DNA from 3 places in the Enterobacter sichuanensis genome. Region 1 is predicted to be linked to each of the others. Evidence: predicted binding sites of a transcription regulator. Region 1 holds the regulator's gene; each other region holds the start of a gene.
What was found. The regulator PurR, encoded in region 1, represses purine synthesis genes. The targets are predictions, from matches to a motif close to CANGCAAACGTTTGCNTG.
Positions count from the first base shown of each region.

Region 2: a site for PurR is predicted at 5,045-5,062, ahead of C1N69_RS07530 (amino acid aminotransferase). Genes of this name have one in related genera too.
Region 3: a site for PurR is predicted at 3,273-3,290, ahead of cvpA (colicin V production protein). Genes of this name have one in related genera too.

Region 1 is NZ_CP027986.1:2,004,772-2,012,121, reverse strand. It holds gene sodB (superoxide dismutase [Fe]) at 1-580, shown strand, start outside; gene C1N69_RS09645 (MFS transporter) at 619-1,785, opposite strand; gene cydH (cytochrome bd-I oxidase subunit CydH) at 1,949-2,038, opposite strand; gene purR (HTH-type transcriptional repressor PurR) at 2,336-3,361, shown strand; gene punR (DNA-binding transcriptional activator PunR) at 3,378-4,289, opposite strand; gene punC (purine nucleoside transporter PunC) at 4,405-5,604, shown strand; gene cfa (cyclopropane fatty acyl phospholipid synthase) at 5,902-7,050, shown strand; gene C1N69_RS09615 (riboflavin synthase subunit alpha) at 7,082-7,350, opposite strand, start outside.
Region 2 is NZ_CP027986.1:1,605,283-1,612,632, reverse strand. It holds gene pepN (aminopeptidase N) at 1-223, opposite strand, end outside; gene pncB (nicotinate phosphoribosyltransferase) at 478-1,680, shown strand; gene asnS (asparagine--tRNA ligase) at 1,847-3,247, shown strand; gene C1N69_RS07535 (porin) at 3,853-4,941, shown strand; gene C1N69_RS07530 (amino acid aminotransferase) at 5,126-6,316, shown strand; gene C1N69_RS07525 (MBL fold metallo-hydrolase) at 6,368-7,015, opposite strand; gene mepK (peptidoglycan L,D-endopeptidase MepK) at 7,036-7,350, opposite strand, start outside.
Region 3 is NZ_CP027986.1:3,297,245-3,304,594, forward strand. It holds gene argT (lysine/arginine/ornithine ABC transporter substrate-binding protein ArgT) at 1-225, opposite strand, end outside; gene C1N69_RS15845 (UbiX family flavin prenyltransferase) at 517-1,086, opposite strand; gene purF (amidophosphoribosyltransferase) at 1,175-2,692, opposite strand; gene cvpA (colicin V production protein) at 2,729-3,217, opposite strand; gene dedD (cell division protein DedD) at 3,383-4,081, opposite strand; gene folC (bifunctional tetrahydrofolate synthase/dihydrofolate synthase) at 4,071-5,339, opposite strand; gene accD (acetyl-CoA carboxylase, carboxyltransferase subunit beta) at 5,410-6,315, opposite strand; gene C1N69_RS15875 (DedA family protein) at 6,470-7,129, opposite strand; gene truA (tRNA pseudouridine(38-40) synthase TruA) at 7,158-7,350, opposite strand, start outside.

The DNA of each region.
Region 1 (7,350 bases):
GTCGTTCGAATTACCTGCACTACCGTATGCAAAAGACGCCCTGGCACCGCATATTTCTGCGGAAACCCTGGAATATCATTACGGCAAACATCACCAGACCTACGTCACCAACCTGAACAATCTGATCAAGGGCACCGATTACGAAGGCAAAACGCTGGAAGAGATTGTCCGCAGCTCAGAGGGTGGCGTATTTAACAACGCGGCCCAGGTGTGGAACCACACCTTCTACTGGCATTGCCTGGCGCCGAATGCGGGTGGCGAACCGGCTGGTGAACTGGCTGCCGCCATTAACGCCACTTTCGGCAGCTTTGCAGATTTCAAAGCGAAGTTCACCGATGCCGCCATCAAGAACTTCGGTTCTGGCTGGACGTGGCTGGTCAAAGAGGCTGATGGCAAACTGGCTATCGTTTCCACCTCTAACGCGGGCACTCCGCTGACCACCAGCGCTAAACCGCTGATGACCGTGGACGTCTGGGAACACGCTTACTACATTGATTACCGTAACGCGCGTCCGAACTACCTGGAGCACTTCTGGGCACTGGTTAACTGGGAGTTTGTGGCGAAGAACTTCGCCGCGTAAGCAAGACGCAGAAGGGGCTCCCCTTCTGCGTTTTTTATTTACTCTGCAGCGCAGGCTGCTTCTGGCTGTTTACGACCCGACATCATTACCAGCAGCAGGCCGAGCGCGGCAATAATCGCCCCCATCACCGGCACAAAGCTGTAGCCCAGACCACCCGAAATCACCGCCCCTCCGGCTGCCGCCCCCAGCGCATTGCCCAGGTTGAAGGCACCAATATTGACTGAGGATGAAAGGCCCGGCGCTTCATGGGCGACGCGCATCACGCGCATCTGCAGCGGTGGTACCACGGCAAAGGTGGCAGCGCCCCAGACGACCATCGCAACGGCCGCCCCAAACTCATTACGTGCCAGCCACGGAATAGCAATCATGATGACGATCAGCAGGGTTAAGAAGCCCTTCAGCGTCCCGCTCACGGAACGGTCGGCAAATTTACCACCCAGATAGTTGCCAATCGAGAAGCCCACGCCAATCAGCACCAGCATTGCGGTAATAAAGAGGGGCGTCGCGTGGGTGATGTCATGCAGCACCGGTGAAATATAGGTGTAGAGGGTAAACATCGCGCCTGCCCCCAGCACGGTGGTCAGCAGTGCGGAAAGCACCTGCGGGCGCATCAGCACCGACAGTTCCCTGCGCACGTCAGGACGTTCACCAGCACTGCCTTTTGGCAGAGAGAAGAATAACGCCACCATCGCGACCACGCCCAGCCCGGCCGTCGCCAGGAACGACATTCGCCAGCCAATCACTTCACCCAGCCAGGTAGCCGCAGGAACGCCGCCAATGTTGGCAATCGTGAGCCCCATAAACATGGTGGCTACGGCGCTCGCCTGCTTATGTTTTGGCACCACGCTTGCCGCTACAACTGACCCTAGCCCAAAGAAGGCGCCGTGGTTAAGGCTGGTCAGAATGCGTGACAGCATCAGGGTGGTGTAGTCCGGCGAAATGGCGGAAAGCACGTTGCCCAGGGTAAAGATCGCCATCAGGAAAATCAGCGCATTGCGACGCGCGCGGTGTGAAAGCAGCAGCGTCATCAGCGGGGCGCCTACCATCACGCCGATGGCATAAGCGCTGATTAACATGCCTGCCGCAGGGATCGAGACGTCCACGCCGCGGGCGATAACAGGCAGTAACCCCATCGGGGAGAATTCAGTGGTGCCAATCCCAAAAGCGCCAATCGCCAGGGCCAGCAGGGGAAAATTGATTTTCATGCGTCAACTCCGGATGCCGTGTCATGTGGTGACACAGAACAAAGAAGCGCAAAGCATGACATCAATCACAAAAAATGAGAAGTTAACAAAATGGCAAAAGATTTTTGCCGTAGATGTAACAATCTGGAACAGCCGCAGGGAGCGTGCGCTCCCTGCGCGTAAATCAGTGCAGCGCCGCCGTCAGGCCTGCGGCAACAATCAGCGCCAGCACAATAAGGGTGGTGAACAGCGAAAACTTCAGATCGGCACTCATCAATTTTTCTCCTTTTAATCCCCCCACGAAAAGTGAGCCTGCTCATTTTTGCACAGTTTACGTCAAAAATCTTCCTGGATTTAAACTGATAACCACTTTACCTCTTCCCCTTTTCATCAAGATAGGACAAAATTCCACGCTAAATTTATTAGCGTACCGGCCATTGACCCCCTCCTGACGTCCCGTGTCGTTTTCCCGGCGTGCCGCAATTCAAAATTGCGTGATAAGGGTGAGAGAAGGCAAACGTTTACCTTCAAGTTTTTCAGGAGCTTAGGATATGGTCTGGAGTGACATTTAATGGCAACAATTAAAGACGTAGCAAAACGCGCAAACGTTTCCACTACAACCGTATCACATGTAATTAACAAAACCCGCTTTGTGGCGGAAGAGACGCGCAACGCCGTCTGGGCGGCAATCAAAGAGCTGCACTACTCACCAAGTGCGGTTGCGCGTAGCCTCAAGGTGAATCACACCAAGTCCATTGGCTTGCTGGCCACCAGCAGTGAAGCGGCCTATTTTGCCGAGATCATCGAGGCAGTAGAGAAAAACTGCTTCCAGAAAGGCTATACCCTGATTCTGGGCAACGCGTGGAATAGCATTGAAAAACAGCGCGCCTACCTGTCGATGATGGCGCAAAAGCGCGTGGATGGCCTGCTGGTAATGTGTTCCGAATACCCGGAATCCGTGCTGTCGATGCTGGAAGAGTATCGCCATATTCCCATGGTGGTGATGGACTGGGGTGAAGCGCGAGCGGATTTCACCGATTCCGTCATCGATAACGCCTTTGAAGGCGGCTATATGGCCGGTCGTTACCTGATCGAGCGCGGCCACCGTGAGATTGGCGTGATCCCGGGCCCTCTGGAGCGCAATACCGGCGCGGGTCGTCTGGCCGGTTTTATGAAAGCGATGGAAGAAGCGCTGATCACCGTACCGGAAAACTGGATCGTACAGGGAGACTTTGAGCCGGAATCAGGCTACCGCGCGATGCAGCAGATTGTCTCCCAGCAGCACCGCCCAACCGCTGTTTTCTGCGGGGGTGACATCATGGCGATGGGCGCGCTTTGCGCGGCCGATGAACTGGGTCTGCGCGTACCGCAGGATATTTCGGTGATCGGGTATGACAACGTGCGTAACGCGCGCTTCTTTACCCCCGCGCTGACCACCATTCACCAGCCGAAAGATTCACTGGGTGAAACGGCTTTCAATATGCTGTTGGACAGGATCGTCAACAAGCGCGAAGAGTCGCAGTCCATTGAAGTTCATCCGCGTCTTATCGAACGCCGTTCCGTTGCGGATGGTCCGTTCCGCGACTATCGTCGTTAATTTTGTACGGGGCCAGCTATGCTGGCTCCCGTAACCATTCCCGGTTTAGCGTTTCGCTGTCTCCCAGATAATCCAGCAGCCAGGCCATGGCGGGCGAGACGTCATTTTGTTGCCAGGTGAGGCAGCAGGCCGCATCCGGGAAGGGATTCTCCAGCGTCAGTTCTACCCATTCTCCGGTATCGATTCTGGGGCGCGCAAAATGAGCGGGCACCATCGCGACGCACAGCCCGGCACTGAGGCACGTTGCTGACGATTCCCAGTCAGGCGCCACCACGCGCCGCTGGTTATCCAGCAGCCAGGTGATGCGCTTGGGTAATGAACGGGAGGTATCCTCCAGCACCAGCGATGGCCAGTTGCGCAGCGTATCGTCGCTCAGCCGTCCTTCCAGCGCCGCCAGGGGGTGATCGCTGGCCACCACGCATTTCCAGCTCAGCATCCCCATATCACGGAAGGCGTAACGCCCCCCGACCGGGATCGCCTGTGTGGCCCCTATCGCCATCTCCACCCTTCCGTCCGCCAGGGCATCCCAGACGCCGTTGAATACCTCTTGTGAGACCCGCAGTTCGACATCGGAAAAATGTCGATAGAAATCCACGATCATCTGCCGGGTGCGCTCCGGCTTAACGATATTGTCCACCGCAATGGAAAGATGACCCCGCCAGCCGTTTGCGATCTGCTGGCACTGTTCGCGGGTGATCTGCATTTTTTTGATAACAGAACGCCCTTCCTTCAAAAACCACGCCCCTGCGGGCGTTAATTCCACATCGCGATGGCGCCGTTCAAACAGTGGAACCGCCAGCCATTCCTCAAGCTGACGCACCGTGTAGCTGATAGCAGACGGGACGCGGTGCAGCTCCTGCGCCGCACCGCTAAAGCTGCCGTTACGCGCGACAGCATCGACCACTTCAAGAGAATAATCTGACCACATTTTCTGCCTGCAAAAAATTTGAATGCACCCGCCAAATATTAGCGTTTCACAAGCGGCTTTGCACTACATACACTCAGCGCCAACGTACACCTGCCTCCTTCAGGAGAAGAAAATAATGCAACCCAGGAAAGGTTTTTTAGTCTGGCTTGGCGGCTTAAGCGTGCTGGGCTTTTTGGCCACCGATATGTACCTGCCGGCTTTTGCCGCGATGCAGGAAGATTTGCAAACCCCTGCCGCGGCCATCAGCGCCAGCCTGAGTTTGTTCCTCGCCGGTTTTGCTTTCGCACAGCTGCTCTGGGGACCGCTCTCGGATCGCTTTGGTCGTAAACCGGTATTACTGCTGGGCCTGGCGATTTTTGCCGTGGGCTGTCTGGGGATGCTCTGGGTCCGCGATGCCACCTGGCTGCTGGTGCTGCGCTTTATTCAGGCTGTGGGGGTCTGTGCCGCGGCCGTGACCTGGCAGGCGCTGGTCACCGACTACTATCCGGCTAACCGCACAAACCGTATTTTCGCCACCATTATGCCGCTGGTGGGGCTCTCACCTGCCCTCGCGCCGCTGCTGGGCAGCTGGATCCTTGCGCACTTTGACTGGCAGGCCATTTTTGCCACGCTGTTTGCCATCACGCTGGTACTGATGTTGCCGGCGTTCGCCCTCAAGCCTGCGCACAAAAAAGACGTACATGTTGACGCAAAGCCGATCACCTTCACCACCCTGCTGAGCGCCAAAGCGTATCGCGGTAATGTCCTGATCTATGCCGCCTGCTCGGCCAGCTTCTTCGCGTGGCTCACCGGGTCGCCGTTTATTCTGCATGATATGGGCTACAGCCCGGCGGCTATCGGGCTGAGCTATGTTCCGCAAACCATCGCGTTCCTGGTGGGCGGGTACGGCTGCCGCGCAGCGCTGCAGAAATGGGAAGGTCAGCAGATGCTGCCATGGCTGCTGGTGCTGTATGCGTTGAGCGTTATTGGCACCTGGGCCGTTGGGTTTATTCCGGGTGCGGGCCTGGCAGAGATTTTGATGCCTTTCTGTGTCATGGCCGTCGCGAACGGGGCGATCTACCCGATTGTGGTGGCGCAGGCGCTCCGTCCCTTCCCACAAGCGACCGGTCGCGCCGCCGCGCTGCAGAACACCCTGCAGCTGGGGCTGTGCTTCCTGGCAAGCCTGGTGGTCTCTGCGCTGATTGCCACGCCGCTGCTGACGACCACCAGCGTGATGCTGGTAACCGTTGCGCTGGCGGTGATGGGCTATCGCATGCAGGCCTCCGCCCAGCGTGAGCAGGATAACGGCGCTGGAGTGGAAACCTCACATGCCTGATTGCGCCGGATATCATGTTAATTTTCAGTAATTAGGTTGCTAACAATTTTCTGTTGAATCACCAAATTTTGAGGCCTATACTAAATTTGGTTCGATAAATACGATAATTATTATGCGTTAACGGGAGCCGGAGTGCTCCCGTTTTACCATGGAAGGCATTTCGGCAAGGGTTATCTCCCTTCCTCTGTTCTACGTCGGATACTAGCCTCGCGGTATTTACCGTGAGATTTCTCACAAACCAAAAAAAGCGTCTACGCTGTTTGAAGGTTCTGATCACATCAGGGTGATGGAGAAGCTATGAGTTCATCGTGTATAGAAGAAGTCAGCGTTCCGGACGACAACTGGTCCCGGATCGTCAGTGAACTGTTGGGTCGTGCAGGCATCACTATTAACGGATCTTCGCCATCCGATCCCCAGGTCAAACATCCCGACTTTTTTAAACGCGTATTGCGCGAGGGATCGTTAGGGCTGGGAGAAAGCTATATGGACGGCTGGTGGGAGTGTGAACGGCTGGATATCTTTTTCGCCAGCGTGTTGCGCGCCGGTCTGGAAAATCAACTTCCCCGCAATCTCAAAGACACCCTGCGTGTTGCCTCTGCCCGACTGTTTAATCTGCAAAGTAAAAAACGCGCATGGATCGTCGGCAAAGAGCATTACGATCTGGGCAACGATCTGTTCAGCCGTATGCTGGACCCTTTCATGCAATACTCCTGCGCCTACTGGAAAGAGGCAACGACGCTTGAAGAGGCTCAGCAGGCCAAGCTGCGTCTGATCAGCGAGAAGCTTCAGTTACAGCCCGGTATGCGCGTACTGGATATCGGCTGCGGCTGGGGTGGGCTGGCCTGGTTTATGGCGAAGCACTATGGCGTCAGCGTGGTGGGCGTGACGATTTCGGCCGAGCAGCAAAAAATGGCCCGGGAACGCTGCCAGGGTCTCGATGTGGATATCCGCCTGCAGGATTACCGTGACCTGAACGAACAATTTGACCGGATCGTCTCCGTGGGCATGTTCGAGCACGTAGGACCGAAAAACTACGACACCTACTTTGAGGTGGTGGACCGTAATTTACGACCGGACGGACTCTTCCTGCTGCATACCATCGGCTCTAAGCGGACCGACAATAACGTCGACCCGTGGATCAACAAGTACATCTTTCCGAATGGCTGTTTACCCTCCGTTCGCCAGATTGCCAACGCCAGTGAATCCCATTTCGTGATGGAAGACTGGCACAACTTTGGCGCGGATTACGACACCACGTTGATGGCGTGGCATGAACGTTTCCAGCAAGCGTGGCCGGAGATTGCGGACAACTATTCTGAACGATTCAAACGGATGTTTAGCTATTATCTGAATGCCTGCGCGGGCGCGTTTCGCGCACGGGATATTCAGCTCTGGCAGGTTGTTTTCAGCCGTGGCATTGAACACGGATTACGTGTCGCACGCTAAAAAAATAACCCCGGACAGCCGGGGTTATTTTTTATTCTTCTTCCGCCGCCTTTATTATTGCGGCTTCTTTTGCCGCCAGTACACGCTCAACTGTATCGACCACCGCCTGGGTTTGCGGATCGATTTCAATATTTACGCGCTGTCCCAGCTTTTTCGCCCCCAGCGTGGTGCGCTGCAGCGTTTCAGGAATTAAATGCACGCAAAAACGCGTTGGCGTCACTTCCCCCACCGTCAGACTAATCCCATCAATGCCAATAAATCCTTTATAGAGGATGTATTTCATTAATGACGGATCCTGCA
Region 2 (7,350 bases), 400 kb from region 1:
TATAGTCAGACCACGCTTCATCATTAATCTGCAGGGAGACCAGCGTCAGGTCTTCACCATCCAGACGCAGCGGCACGGCCGTTGCGCTGTGGCGCGTCACCTGGCTCACCGCCGTCACAACGGTTTTAGTGGCATCCAGGTCAAAAGTCAGATCGATATCGCTAATCAGGTAATCCGGCGCACGGTAGTCGTGGCGGTATTTGGCTTGTGGCTGTTGTGTCATAGAAAACCTTATGCATCGTTTGTCGAGTAACGTTTCAATATATTCCTGTTGTGTAAAACGCGCTACGCAGAATGTTCATCTTTTCAGGAACAAAACCCTTTTTTGCTACATTTATATAACACGGGGCACAAAATGCCCTCGACCCTTAAACGCGCTTATGTTGTGATCGGGGTTCAATAAATCACTAAACAAGGTATACTCCGGAGTTGTTTATTGTACTAAACGCTCCTGTGAGAGGATGCTACTGCGCACCTATGACTCAATTCGCTTCTCCTGTTCTGCATACGTTGCTGGATACCGACGCGTATAAACTGCATATGCAGCAAGCCGTTTTCCACCATTACTATGACGTTCATGTCGCGGCGGAATTCCGCTGCCGTGGCGACGACTTGCTCGGTATCTACGCAGACTCCATTCGTGAACAGGTCGATGCTATGCAGCATCTGACGCTGCAGGACGACGAATATCAGTGGCTTTCTGGCCTGCCTTTCTTCAAAACCGACTATCTGAACTGGCTGCGCGATTTCCGCTATAAGCCGGAGCAGGTCACCGTGGTTAACGATAATGGCAAGCTGGATATTCGCCTTGAAGGCCCGTGGCGGGAAGTGATCATGTGGGAAGTGCCGCTTCTGGCGGTAATCAGCGAGCTGGCCCACCGCTACCGTTCGCCGGAAACGGGCGTCGCGCAGGCGGTTGCCTCGCTGGAAAACAAACTGGCCGCCTTCTCCACGATGACTGAAGGGCTGGATATGTCCCGCTTCCGTCTGATGGACTTTGGCACCCGTCGCCGTTTCTCCCGCGACGTTCAGGAGGCGATCGTGAAACGTCTGCAGCAGGAGCCGTGGTTCGTGGGGACCAGCAACTACGACCTGGCCCGTCGTCTCGACCTGACGCCAATGGGAACCCAGGCGCACGAGTGGTTCCAGGCGCATCAGCAGATAAGCCCCGACCTGGCTAACAGCCAGCGTGCGGCACTGGCCGCTTGGCTTGAGGAGTACCCGAATCAACTCGGGATCGCCCTCACCGACTGTATTACGATGGATGCCTTCCTGCGCGACTTCGGTCCCGAGTTCGCCGAGCGTTACCAGGGGTTACGCCACGATTCCGGAGACCCGGTTGAATGGGGCGAGAAGGCGATTGCCCATTACGAAAAGCTGGGTATTGACCCGATGAGCAAAGTGCTGGTCTTCTCCGATAACCTCGATCTTGCGAAAGCCGTTGAGCTCTACCGTCATTTCAACACCAGAGTGAACCTGAGCTTTGGGATTGGTACCCGTTTGACCTGCGACATTCCCCAGGTGAAACCGCTGAATATCGTCATAAAACTGGTGGAATGTAACGGCAAGCCGGTGGCGAAGCTCTCCGACAGCCCGGGCAAAACCATCTGTCATGACAAAGCGTTTGTCCGCGCGTTACGCGAAGCGTTCGATCTCCCCCAGGTTAAAAAAGCCAGTTAAGCGCTCACGGGAGCCTTAACTGGCTCCCCTCTTCTTATTTATTTCTTAAATCTTCTCTTTTGACTGCGAAATTTACTTGTCTGATAGCGGATGGCAGGTAACATAGATATCCCCCATAAGGGTGGACAAGTGTTTATTTTTTCCGACTATTAACAGAGAGAATATTATGAGCGTTGTGCCTGTAGCCGACGTACTCCAGGGCCGTGTCGCCGTTGACGCCGAAGTCACCGTGCGCGGATGGGTGCGTACCCGCCGAGATTCTAAAGCTGGCATCTCCTTCCTTGCCGTCTATGACGGTTCCTGCTTTGATCCTGTACAGGCCGTCATTAATAATTCTCTGCCCAATTACAATGATGACGTTCTGCGCCTGACAACGGGTTGTTCCGTAATTGTGACTGGCGTTGTGGTGGCATCACCGGGTCAGGGCCAGAGTTTTGAAATTCAGGCCACGTCCATTGAGGTTACCGGCTGGGTTGAAGATCCGGACACCTATCCGATGGCGGCAAAACGTCACAGCATTGAGTACCTGCGTGAAGTCGCGCACCTGCGTCCGCGCACCAACCTGATTGGTGCGGTGGCCCGCGTGCGTCACACGCTGGCGCAGGCGCTGCATCGTTTCTTCGATGAGCAGGGTTACTTCTGGGTTTCGACTCCGCTGATCACTGCGTCTGATACAGAAGGTGCAGGTGAAATGTTCCGCGTCTCTACGCTGGATCTCGAAAACCTGCCGCGCACGCCAGAAGGCAAAGTGGACTACGACAAAGACTTCTTTGGTAAAGAAGCCTTCCTGACGGTCTCTGGCCAGCTCAACGGCGAAACTTACGCCTGTGCGCTGTCCAAAATCTATACCTTCGGCCCAACCTTCCGCGCCGAAAACTCCAACACCAGCCGTCACCTGGCGGAATTCTGGATGCTGGAGCCGGAAGTGGCGTTCGCTAACCTGGACGATGTCGCAGGTCTGGCAGAAGCGATGCTGAAGTATGTCTTCAAAGCGGTGCTGGAAGAGCGTCCGGACGACATGAAATTCTTCGCCGAGCGAGTAGACAGCGATGCGGTGGCCCGTCTGGAGCGTTTCGTCTCCGCTGATTTTGCACAGGTAGACTATACCGACGCGGTGGCAATCCTCGAGAAGTGCGGTGAGAAGTTCGAAAACCCGGTTTACTGGGGCGTTGACCTGGCGTCTGAGCACGAACGCTATCTGGCTGAGAAACACTTCAAGGCTCCGGTTGTTGTTAAAAACTACCCGAAAGACATTAAGGCTTTCTATATGCGCCTTAACGAAGACGGTAAAACCGTGGCAGCGATGGACGTGCTGGCGCCGGGCATCGGTGAAATTATCGGTGGTTCGCAGCGTGAAGAGCGTCTGGACGTGCTGGACGCGCGCATGGAAGAGATGGGTCTCAACCCTGCAGACTACAGCTGGTACCGCGATCTGCGCCGCTACGGCACCGTACCGCATGCCGGTTTTGGTCTGGGCTTCGAGCGTCTCATCGCTTACGTGACCGGTGTTCAGAACGTTCGTGACGTGATTCCGTTCCCACGTACTCCGCGTAATGCCAGCTTCTAATCGGTAAAACAGAAAATGGCCAGCTCATGCTGGCCATTATTTTATCCTGCATTGTCAGTTTTCGTCAGCGTAAAGTCAGCATCTTTAAACCTTCTCCCCGTCACAACCACTACCTGTTACGTTTTGTTTCCGTGAAATATCCAGCCACAAAAAATAAACCCCATTCTTATTGCGATTAATACATCCTCAAGCAATAGCACAAATTTCAACCGCTTTTTAAGCCATCCAGACGTCTTTATTGCGCCATAAGAAAAAGCAAGTCGTTTAAGGTCTGTTTATATGAAATGCCTTTATCCAAATTAATCATAAGGAATTCATATATATAGGAAACGCTCTGTTGTTTAATTCGCCAGCGAGTTCTGAAGTTTGAGATGGTTCACAAAGTTCCGAAAAATACATATTTAGTTACACATATTTTCTTGTTGTTACTTAATCTTGAGATTTGTAGCACTTTGAGGCTAGCGAAACGCTTCGGTGAATGGAAAGATGCCTGTCAGATACATAAAGACACCAAACTCTCATCAATAGTTCCGGAAATATTTATTGACAGAATTTATTGACGGCAGTGGCGAGTGTCATAAAAAAACCAATGAGGGTAATAAATAATGATGAAGCGCAATATTCTGGCAGTGGTAATCCCTGCCCTGCTGGTAGCCGGTGCAGCTAACGCTGCAGAAATCTATAACAAAAACGGCAACAAACTGGATCTGTACGGGAAAGTTGTGGGTGAGCACGACTTCGTGACTTCAGGTGACAACACTGACAGCAGCGATGCAACCTATGCTCAGATCGGTTTCAAAGGCGAAACTCAAATTAATGACCAGCTGACCGGTTACGGTCAGTGGGAATACCGTGCGCTGGCAAGCCAGGCAGAAAGCAACCAGACTCAGCGTACCCGTCTGGCGTTCGCTGGTCTGAAAGCCGGTGATGCGGGCTCCATCGATTACGGCCGTAACTACGGTATCGTATACGATGTAGAATCTTATACCGATATGGCCCCATCCTTCTCTGGTATGACCTGGGCTAACTACTCCGATAACTTCATGACTGGCCGTAACTCTGGTCTGCTGACCTACCGCAACTCTGACTTCTTCGGTCTGGTTGACGGTCTGAGCCTGGGCCTGCAGTATCAGGGTAAAAACGAGCGTACCGACGTGAGAACGGCTAACGGTGACGGCTTCGGTACCTCTCTGGGCTATGAATTCGGCGAAGGTTTCGGCCTGATCGGTGCTTACAGCAACTCTGACCGTACTAATGCGCAGAGCGCTGACGGTAAAGGCGAAAAAGCTGAAGCATGGGCAGTTGGCGCGAAATACGACGCGAACAACATCTACCTGGCGACCACCTACGCTGAAACCCGCAACATGACCCGTGAAGCTGACGGTTCATTCGCGAACAAAACTCAGAACTTCGAAGTGATCGCTCAGTACCAGTTCGACTTCGGTCTGCGTCCGTCCGTGTCCTACGTTCAGTCTAAAGGTAAAAACCTGGCACAGCGTGGCACCTTCTCTGGCGGCGATGCTGACCTGCAGAAATTCGTTGAACTGGGTGCGACTTACTACTTCAACAAAAACTTCAACATCTATGTTGACTACCAGCTGAACCTGATCGACGACACCGACTACTCTCGTAACGTCGGCATCGTGAACGGTAAAGACGACCAGGTTGCAATGGCTGTGACCTACCAGTTCTAATCAGAACACCACTATGTTATATGCTTAATGAACAGGGCTTCGGCCCTGTTTTTTTATGCCCGACAGAAAATAATAGCGACTTTTGAAAAGCCGCACGCTTTTCGTCGCAAACGGTTGGCATTTTGTAAATCTACCGTTAACCTGATAGCGGATTTCACTTCTGTAATCACAATGGAACTTCGTCATGTTTGAGAACATTACCGCCGCTCCTGCCGACCCGATTCTGGGCCTGGCCGATCTGTTTCGTGCCGACGACCGCCCTGGCAAAATCAACCTGGGTATTGGTGTATATAAAGATGAAACCGGCAAAACTCCGGTACTGACCAGCGTCAAGAAAGCTGAGCAGTATCTGCTGGAAAATGAAACCACCAAAAACTACCTCGGTATTGATGGTATCCCTGAATTTGGTCGCTGCACCCAGGAGCTGCTGTTCGGTAAAGGCAGCGCAATTGTAAGTGACAAACGAGCCCGCACAGCACAGACCCCTGGCGGTACCGGTGCTCTGCGCGTGGCGGCGGATTTCCTTGCGAAAAACACTTCTGTTAAGCGCGTCTGGGTGAGCAACCCAAGCTGGCCAAACCACAAGAGCGTCTTCAACTCTGCGGGTCTCGAAGTGCGCGAATATGCTTACTATGATGCGGCAAACCACTCTCTTGACTTTGACGGCCTGCTAGCAAGCCTGAGCGACGCGCAGGCAGGCGACGTGGTGCTGTTCCACGGCTGCTGCCACAACCCAACCGGTATCGATCCAACGCTTGAGCAGTGGGAACAGCTGGCTAAACTTTCTGTTGAGAAAGGCTGGCTGCCGCTGTTTGACTTTGCCTACCAGGGCTTCGCCCGTGGTCTGGAAGAAGACGCCGAAGGTCTGCGCGCGTTCGCAGCCGTCCATCAAGAGCTGATTGTTGCAAGCTCCTACTCCAAGAACTTCGGTCTGTATAATGAGCGTGTAGGTGCCTGTACGCTGGTTGCGGCAAACGAAGAGACCGCTGAACGTGCCTTCAGCCAGATGAAGTCGGTTATCCGTGCGAACTACTCTAACCCACCAGCACACGGTGCCTCTGTTGTTGCCACTATTCTGAGCAACGATGCGCTGCGCGCCATCTGGGAACAAGAGCTGAACGATATGCGTCAGCGTATCCAGCGCATGCGTCTGCTGTTTGTGAACACTCTGGCGGAGAAAGGTGCTGACCGCGACTTCAGCTTTATCACCAAACAGAACGGTATGTTCTCTTTCAGCGGCCTGACCAAAGAGCAGGTTCTGCGTCTGCGTGAAGAGTTTGGCGTGTACGCCGTGGCGTCTGGCCGCGTGAACGTTGCGGGTATGACGCCTGACAACATGGCGCCATTGTGCGAAGCGATTGTCGCCGTACTGTAATATGCGTCCATAAAAAAGCCTGCGTTATGCAGGCTTTTTTTTTATTTCGGGTTACCAGACAGGCATTTCATCCTGAAGGAACGGGTTGTGGAGCCGTTCATAGCCCAGCGTCGACATCGGGCCGTGTCCAGGGATAAACGTCACGTCATCACCCAGCGGCAACAACTTCTGTTTAATCGACTGAATCAACTGCCCGTGATCGCCGCGCGGAAAATCGCTGCGTCCTACGCCACCTTTGAAAATCACATCGCCGGAAATCAGCAGACGGGACTGGTCATCAAAGAAGACAATATGGCCTGGCGTATGCCCAGGACAATGCAACACCTGTAAAGTCACATTCCCTACGTTAACGCGCTCTCCTTCGTTTAGCCAGCGATCGGGCGTCAGAGGCTGACACTCATCAAGGCCAAACATGCGGCTTTGGGCAGGTAACCCCTGCAGCCAGAACTCATCTTCTTTTTCCGGACCAATCACGGGCACGCCATAATGTTGTGCCAGTTCCGCCGCTGCGCCAACATGGTCAAGGTGACCATGCGTCAGCAAAATTTGCATCAGCGTCACACCGCTGTCGGCGACTTCCTGCTTGATTTTCTCAGCGTCGCCGCCGGGATCGACAAGCGCGGCCAGATTAGTTTGTTCGCACCAGATAAGTGAACAATTCTGGGAGAACGCGGTAACCGGAATAATACGATAGTTCATACTGCTCCTGTGTTTCGTTATTACCAGTGCCGGACCGGACCGGTATCAATATGCACAAAGTTGCTGCTGGGGTAATATCCTACACCACCTGCGCGCATAGATAACGCAGCTTTGCGAATATTGGCTAACGAAACGCCCTCAATATGGAAATCCATTGCCTGTCCCTTCGTGTGGTAGCTTTTTTTCGCTACCCCGCGACTGTGGGCGCGCAGCTCATTATTGGTATCAATGGAACGATAACCCGAAATAAGCTGCACCGGCTTGCTGGTACCCAGCAGGCCCTGAAGGCGGAAAAGCTGGTCAAACAGTCCTGGATCGATGGCTTTTACTTTATT
Region 3 (7,350 bases), 1.3 Mb from region 1:
GTCAAAGTCGCTGCCCACCCATGTGCATTTCACCGCAATGCGTTTGCACATTTCATTACCCAGATCGATATCAAACCCCACGAAATCGCCTTTCGCATCCTTGGAAGAGAATGGCGCGTAGGTTGCGTCTGTACCGATACGAACTGTCTGTGGAAGCGCTGCGTAGCTACCTGCTGCCGCACTTAACCCCACCAGCAAAGACAGAGCCAGAACCGTCTTCTTCATACATTTACCCTCAAGTACCGTGATTTTATTATGTATTGTGTTGTGTGTTGTGTTGCAGGCTTCATCTTGCAGGTCTTATGCCACATTGCCGTCTGGTTAAAACTTCGACGTTAAATATGTTAATAAAACGTTGCGATACTGCCTTAATGGTGAAAGATAGCAGGTCTGCCGAACGAACCGGAGAGAGAAAAAGGGAAAAAACGAATTAAATGTCGAGGATATGATCGCCGTTGCATAATTGCCCTGAAACAGGGCAACGTCTTTTTTCATGCACACTGTTTGTGCACAAATTCAGGCTCCCTGCCAGCGGGTGAAGAGATCGGCCGGCAGGTCAATGTCGAACTGATCGAGCACGCGGTTAACGGTCTGGTTAATCACGTCATCCAGCGAGGTCGGGCGATGATAAAACGCCGGGACCGGGGGCATGATCACCGCGCCGAGTTCGGCGGCCTGGGTCATTAAACGCAAATGGCCCAGGTGCAGCGGCGTTTCCCGCACGCAGAGCACCAGAGGACGACGCTCCTTCAGCACCACATCCGCCGCGCGGGTGACCAGGGTGTCGGTATAGCTGTGCACAATGCCGGAGAGGGTTTTAATCGAACAGGGAAGGATAACCATGCCAGCCGTTTTAAACGAGCCGGAAGAGATACTGGCAGCGATATCCCGGGCATCGTGAACGACATCCGCCAGAGCCTGCACATCGCGCAGGGAGAGATCGGTCTCCAGAGAGAGGGTCTGTCGCGCCGCCTGGCTCATGACCAGATGGGTCTCGACGTCCGCCACGTCACGCAGAACCTGTAACAGACGTACGCCGTAAATCGCGCCACTGGCGCCGCTGAGCCCAACAATGAGTCGTTTCATGATTTTCGCCCTTACTGATTTCAGGGCAGACTGTGCAGGATTTTGCGGGGAGTTGCAAGTGAGGGCGAACGCCCTCACCTGCCGAAGATCACCCTTCGTTGTGCATCTCTAAACTTTCGAGATCGTTTTGCAGCTGAACGGCTTTTGCGTCGTCATTGCGCAGCGAATCCAGATAGTCGAGGTACTGCTGGTCAACGTCTTTGGTGACATATACCCCGTTGAACACGGAGCATTCAAACTGCTGAATATCCGGGTTCTCGGCGCGCACCGCGTCGATGAGATCGTTCAGATCCTGGAAAATCAGGCCATCGGCACCGATGATCTGGCGAATTTCATCCACTTCGCGACCGTGAGCAATCAGCTCGTTGGCGGTTGGCATATCGATCCCGTACACGTTCGGGAAACGAATCTCTGGAGCCGCAGAAGCCAGGTAGACTTTCTTCGCCCCGGCTTCGCGCGCCATCTCGATAATCTGCTCTGAGGTGGTGCCGCGGACGATGGAGTCATCCACCAGTAGCACGTTCTTGTCGCGGAACTCCGCGCGGTTGGCGTTCAGCTTGCGGCGCACGGATTTACGGCGCAGCTGCTGGCCAGGCATGATAAAGGTACGGCCAACGTAGCGGTTCTTCACGAAGCCCTGACGGTATGGCTTATCGAGAATACGGGCGATTTCCAGCGCGATATCGCAGGAGGTTTCCGGGATAGGAATCACGACGTCGATATCGAGATCGTCCCACTCGCGGGCAATCTTCTCGCCAAGCTTGGTACCCATGTTCACGCGCGCGCTGTAGACGGAAATCTTGTCGATGAAGGAGTCCGGGCGGGCGAAGTAAACGTATTCAAACAGGCACGGGTTGCTGACCGGGTTATCGGCACACTGGCGGGTAAACAGCTGGCCTTTCTCGGTGATGTACACCGCTTCGCCCGGCGCCACGTCACGCAGGAACTCAAAGCCCAGGGTGTCCAGCGCCACGCTCTCAGAGGCAACCATATATTCGGTACGACCATCGCCGAGGTCGCGCTTGCCGAGCACCAGCGGACGAATGCCGTTTGGATCGCGGAAGGCCACCATACCGTGACCGATGATCATCGCTACACAGGCGTAAGCACCGCGGATCTGGCGATTTGTCGCGGCAATCGCAGCAAAGATGTTGTCTGCTTCCAGCGGATAGTGGCGGAAGTTATCCAGCTCGCTGGCGAACACATTGAGCAGGATTTCAGAATCAGAGGTGGTGTTAATGTGGCGACGTTTCTCTTCGAACAGCTTTTTACGCAACTCGTGTGCGTTGGTCAGGTTACCGTTATGCGCCAGGGTAATGCCATACGGTGAGTTGACGTAGAAAGGCTGAGCCTCAGAGGCGCTGGAACTGCCAGCAGTAGGATAACGAACGTGACCGATCCCCATATTACCTTGCAGACGCTGCATATGGCGGGCTTCAAACACATCATTTACCAGGCCATTCGCCTTGCGTAAACGGAAGCAGTTGTTTGCATCAATGGTGATGATACCCGCAGCATCCTGCCCACGGTGCTGAAGCACCGTTAACGCGTCATAAATCGACTGGTTTACCGGCATGAAACCGGCGATACCGACAATACCGCACATTCGTCTTTTCCTCGTTAAGCCACATCTCAGAACGGATTACGCTCTGGGCAAAAAACTCGACGAGCTTTGCAGATAGTCAAAGAACCATCTGATGATGAAGCTGAACTCCGGAATGAGCTGCGATTTCTGCCAGTCTTCACTTTTGGAGAACCCGGTGAAGGTATCCAGGAAGAACAGGATCGCGGCCACAATCAGCACGCCTCGTAATGCCCCGAAACAGATCCCGAGTACCCTGTCCGTTCCTGACAGACCGGTTTTCTCGACCAGCTGACCTATCACATAATTCACGATAGCGCCGACAATCAGCGTCGCGATAAACAGCACCGCGATGGCGATTCCATTTCGGACCAGTTCATCTTCAAAGCCCGTGAACCAGACAGACAGGTAAGTGTAGTAATGACTGGCGACAAAGAAAGCACAACCCCAGGTCACCAGCGATAACGCTTCACGAACAAAGCCACGGATCAGGCTAACCAGACAGGAAAAACCAATCACCGCAATGATGGCGTAATCAATCCAGACCATATATGTCCCACGATTTAACGCCCTGTCATCCAGTTCGGGGCGAATTCTAACAGAAAAAGAAAACGTTTGCGTAGGGATTTCCTTCCCGCGCGTAAATAAAAAAGGCGCTGAAAAAATGTTCAACGCCGTGGCTTATCGCCTCTCTCTTTAAGGAGCAGGTCGTACTTAGTTCGCGCTGTAGCTCATCACGACGCCGCTCAGACCGGAGATCTGCTTCAGCTCGCCGAGCGAACCTTTCAGTTTGTCTTTAGACGCTTCTGGCCCCACGAGGATACGGGTAATTTTACCCTGCACCGGCGTGGAAGGTGAAGTATAAACACGGTATCCCGCACTGCGCAGTTTACCCACCACCTCATTGACCTTGTCCGCATTTTTCAGCGCGCCAAGCTGCACAACGTAAGCTTTACCCGTTGGGGCCGCCGCGTCCTGCTGAGCCGGTTTTGCTGGCGGAGGCGTCTCTGACGCCGCGGCAAGCTGTTCTGCCGTTTTATCCCGCTGCGGTTTCGGCTGTGGTTTATCGACCGGCTTCGGTTTTTCAACCGGTTTAGGCTGCTCTACCGGCACAGGATCGATATCGTTGTTGCTCGCGGCCGCCAGACGAGACGGATCGAGTGACGGTGCTGCGGCATCGCCCGCCCGTACCTCTTCCGCCGCACCTTCCGGTGGCTGAGCGGGAAGCGCCTGCGTTGCCGCGGGCAGCATATCCGGCTCATCCCGGTCGCCCGGTTTAGGGACCAGCGGAATAGCGGCAAACTCATCCTGGTAATGCTTTTTCTGCCCGTCGAGCAACCCCGGAAGAATAATCACCCCGAGCGCGACCAGCACAATGGTTCCTGTTAAACGGTTCTGAAACTTACTCGCCACCGGTTCTCCCCGCGTCCATCACTTCCATGACATGTGCCACCGTGTGGAATGAACCACACACCAGCACGGTATCTTCTGGTTTAGCATCAGCCATCGCGGCATGCCAGGCCTGCGCCACGCTAGTGTAGATTGCGCCTTTGCCGAGATGTTCCATCAGTTGCTCAGCCGTCGCGCCGCGTGGCCCCTCCAGAGGAGCACAATACCAGCTATCGACCACACTCTCCATGCAGGCCAGCGTCCCGCCGATATCTTTATCATGAAGCATACCGATAACCGCCAGCACGCGCCCGGTTTTTGGTAACGATTTGAGACGTCCCGCGAGATACGCCGCCGCATGCGGGTTGTGCGCCACATCCAGAATCAGGCGTGGTGACTCGCTGACAATCTGGAACCGCCCGGGCAGAATCGCCTGCTGTATACCGTCGCGGATCGCCTGCTCGCTCACCGCCAGCCCGCTGGCGCGAAGTGCTGCCAGAGCCGTTGCCGCGTTCGGCTGCGGCACCTGCGGCAGTGGCAGGTGCTCAAGCGTGCCCTGTGCATCGCTAAAGCGCCAGCCGTTGTCCTGAACTTCATACTGCCAGTCCACGCCGCGGCGCAGCAGACGCGCGCCCTTCTCGTTTGCGACATCCGCAATGGTGTGCGGCATATCCGGCTCGCCGACAACCGCCGGCTTATTCGCCCGGAAAATGCCGGCCTTCTCGCGGCCAATGCTTTCACGATCCGGCCCCAGCCAGTCGACATGGTCCAGCGCAATGCTGGTGACCACCGCCACATCCGCATCGACCATATTGGTGGCATCAAGACGTCCGCCGAGGCCGACCTCCAGGATTACCACATCCAGTTGTGCCTGTTTGAACAGCCACAGCGCCGACAGGGTGCCGTATTCAAAATAGGTTAATGAAATCTCACCGCGTGCGGCTTCAATTTCCGCGAACGACGCGGTATGCGCCGATTCCGGCAGTTCGCTGTTCTGCACGCGAACGCGCTCGGTGTAGCGTACCAGGTGTGGAGAGCTGTAAACACCAACCCTGTAACCCGCAGCCATCAGAACAGATTCCAGCGTACGGCAGGTGGTGCCTTTGCCGTTGGTGCCTGCGACGGTGAATACGAAAGGCGCCGGTTTTAGCACATCAAGTCGCGCAGCAACCTGGCTTACGCGCTCAAGGCCCATATCGATGGTTTTACTGTGCAGGTTTTCCAGATAAGAAAGCCACGCGGCCAGGGGCGACGTGGCTTGGGGAATGCTTTTATTTTCCATAATGCCCGGTTGTCATTAACAGATTAGAAAGCAAAAGGGCAGCGCCAGCTGGCCCTGCCCTTTTCAGTTATCAGGCCTCGGGTTCCTGATCCGGTACCACCACGCCTTCGCGCGGCTCATCCGGGTTCGGCGCTGGCAGATTCATCAGCTTCGCCAGGATGCGCGCCAGCTTCAGGCGCATTTCCGGACGGCGGACGATCATGTCGATGGCACCTTTCTCGATGAGGAACTCACTGCGCTGGAAGCCAGGCGGCAGTTTTTCACGAACGGTCTGTTCGATAACGCGAGGACCCGCAAAGCCGATCAGCGCTTTTGGCTCAGCGATGTTCAGATCGCCCAGCATCGCGAAGCTTGCAGAAACGCCGCCCATGGTTGGGTCGGTCAGCACGGAGATATACGGCAGACCGCGCTCCTGCATTTTCGCCAGCGCAGCTGAGGTTTTCGCCATCTGCATCAGAGACATCAGGGCTTCCTGCATACGCGCCCCTCCGGAGGCAGAGAAGCAGATCAGCGGACAGTTATCTTCCAGCGCTTGCTCAACGGCACGCACAAAGCGCGCACCAACCACGGAGCCCATTGAGCCGCCCATAAAGGAGAACTCAAACGCAGCGGCAACAACCGGCATCTCATGCAAGGTGCCTTTCATCACCACCAGCGCGTCTTTCTCGCCGGTCTCTTTCTGTGCAGAGGCCAGACGATCTTTATATTTTTTGGAGTCGCGGAACTTCAGCACGTCTTTTGGCTCAAGCTCGCTGCCCAGTTCTACCAGAGAACCTTCGTCCAGCAGGCTATGCAGGCGGTTGCGCGCCGACATACGCATATGGTGGTCACACTTCGGACACACCTCAAGGTTGCGTTCCAGCTCTGCGCGATACAGAACCTGGCCGCAGCTATCACACTTCGTCCATACCCCTTCAGGAATGCTCGCTTTGCGCGTTGGGGTAATGTTGCTTTTAATTCGTTCAATCCAGCTCATTGATAACCTTTCTGCCTGAACCTGGTCGTATGCCAGTTTTGCTATAAGAGGCGAATAATGCCATTTTTGCCTCCAACAGACCATGAATGTTGCACATTAAAACATAACAGCCCGAAACTTTGGATAAAAAAGTGGTCGAACCGCCAGTGTGCATTTACTTCGCTTGTTTTGCCGCCGCACGTTTGTGACGAATAATTTCGATAACGCCCGGCAGGACGGAAAGCACAATAATCGCTACAATCAGTAACTTAAGATTTTCCTGAACCACCGGGAGATCGCCAAACAGATAGCCTGCATAGGTAAACAGCAGTACCCACAGCAGCGCGCCCACCACGTTATAAGCCGCAAAATGACGATAGGACATATGCCCCATTCCCGCCACAAACGGTGCGAATGTACGCACAATAGGCACGAAACGCGCAAGGATAATGGTTTTTCCACCATGGCGTTCATAAAACGCATGGGTTTTGTCCAGATAGCTGCGACGGAAAATTTTCGAATCCGGATTGCTGAACAGCCGCTCACCGAACACGCGACCAATGGTGTAGTTGACCGCGTCACCGACAATCGCGGCAATCACCATCAGTATCACCATAAGGTGCACGTTCAGATCGTTGGTGGGTAACGCCGACAATGCCCCGGCGACAAACAGCAGTGAATCGCCTGGCAGGAAGGGGGTAACGACCAGACCGGTTTCACAAAACAGAATGAGGAACAGAATGGCATAAACCCAGACGCCATACTGCGCGACCAGCTCTGCCAGGTGAACATCAATATGCAGGATGAAATCAATCAAAAAACGAATTACGTCCATATTGTCTAAGCCTTAATTGCACCTTTGTTTAGTCCGCTAAAAAGAGCGGCCCCATTGGCGGTTTCGGCAGGTCAAATCGATCCGGATAGTCTACTGAGACCAGATACAACCCTTCCGCTTTCGCCGTGGCTGCCGCAAGCGTTCTGTCCTTCGCTGCCAGCAGGTCTGCAATCCAGCTCTCCGGCTGGTGTCCGGCACCCACTTCCATCAGGCTGCCCACA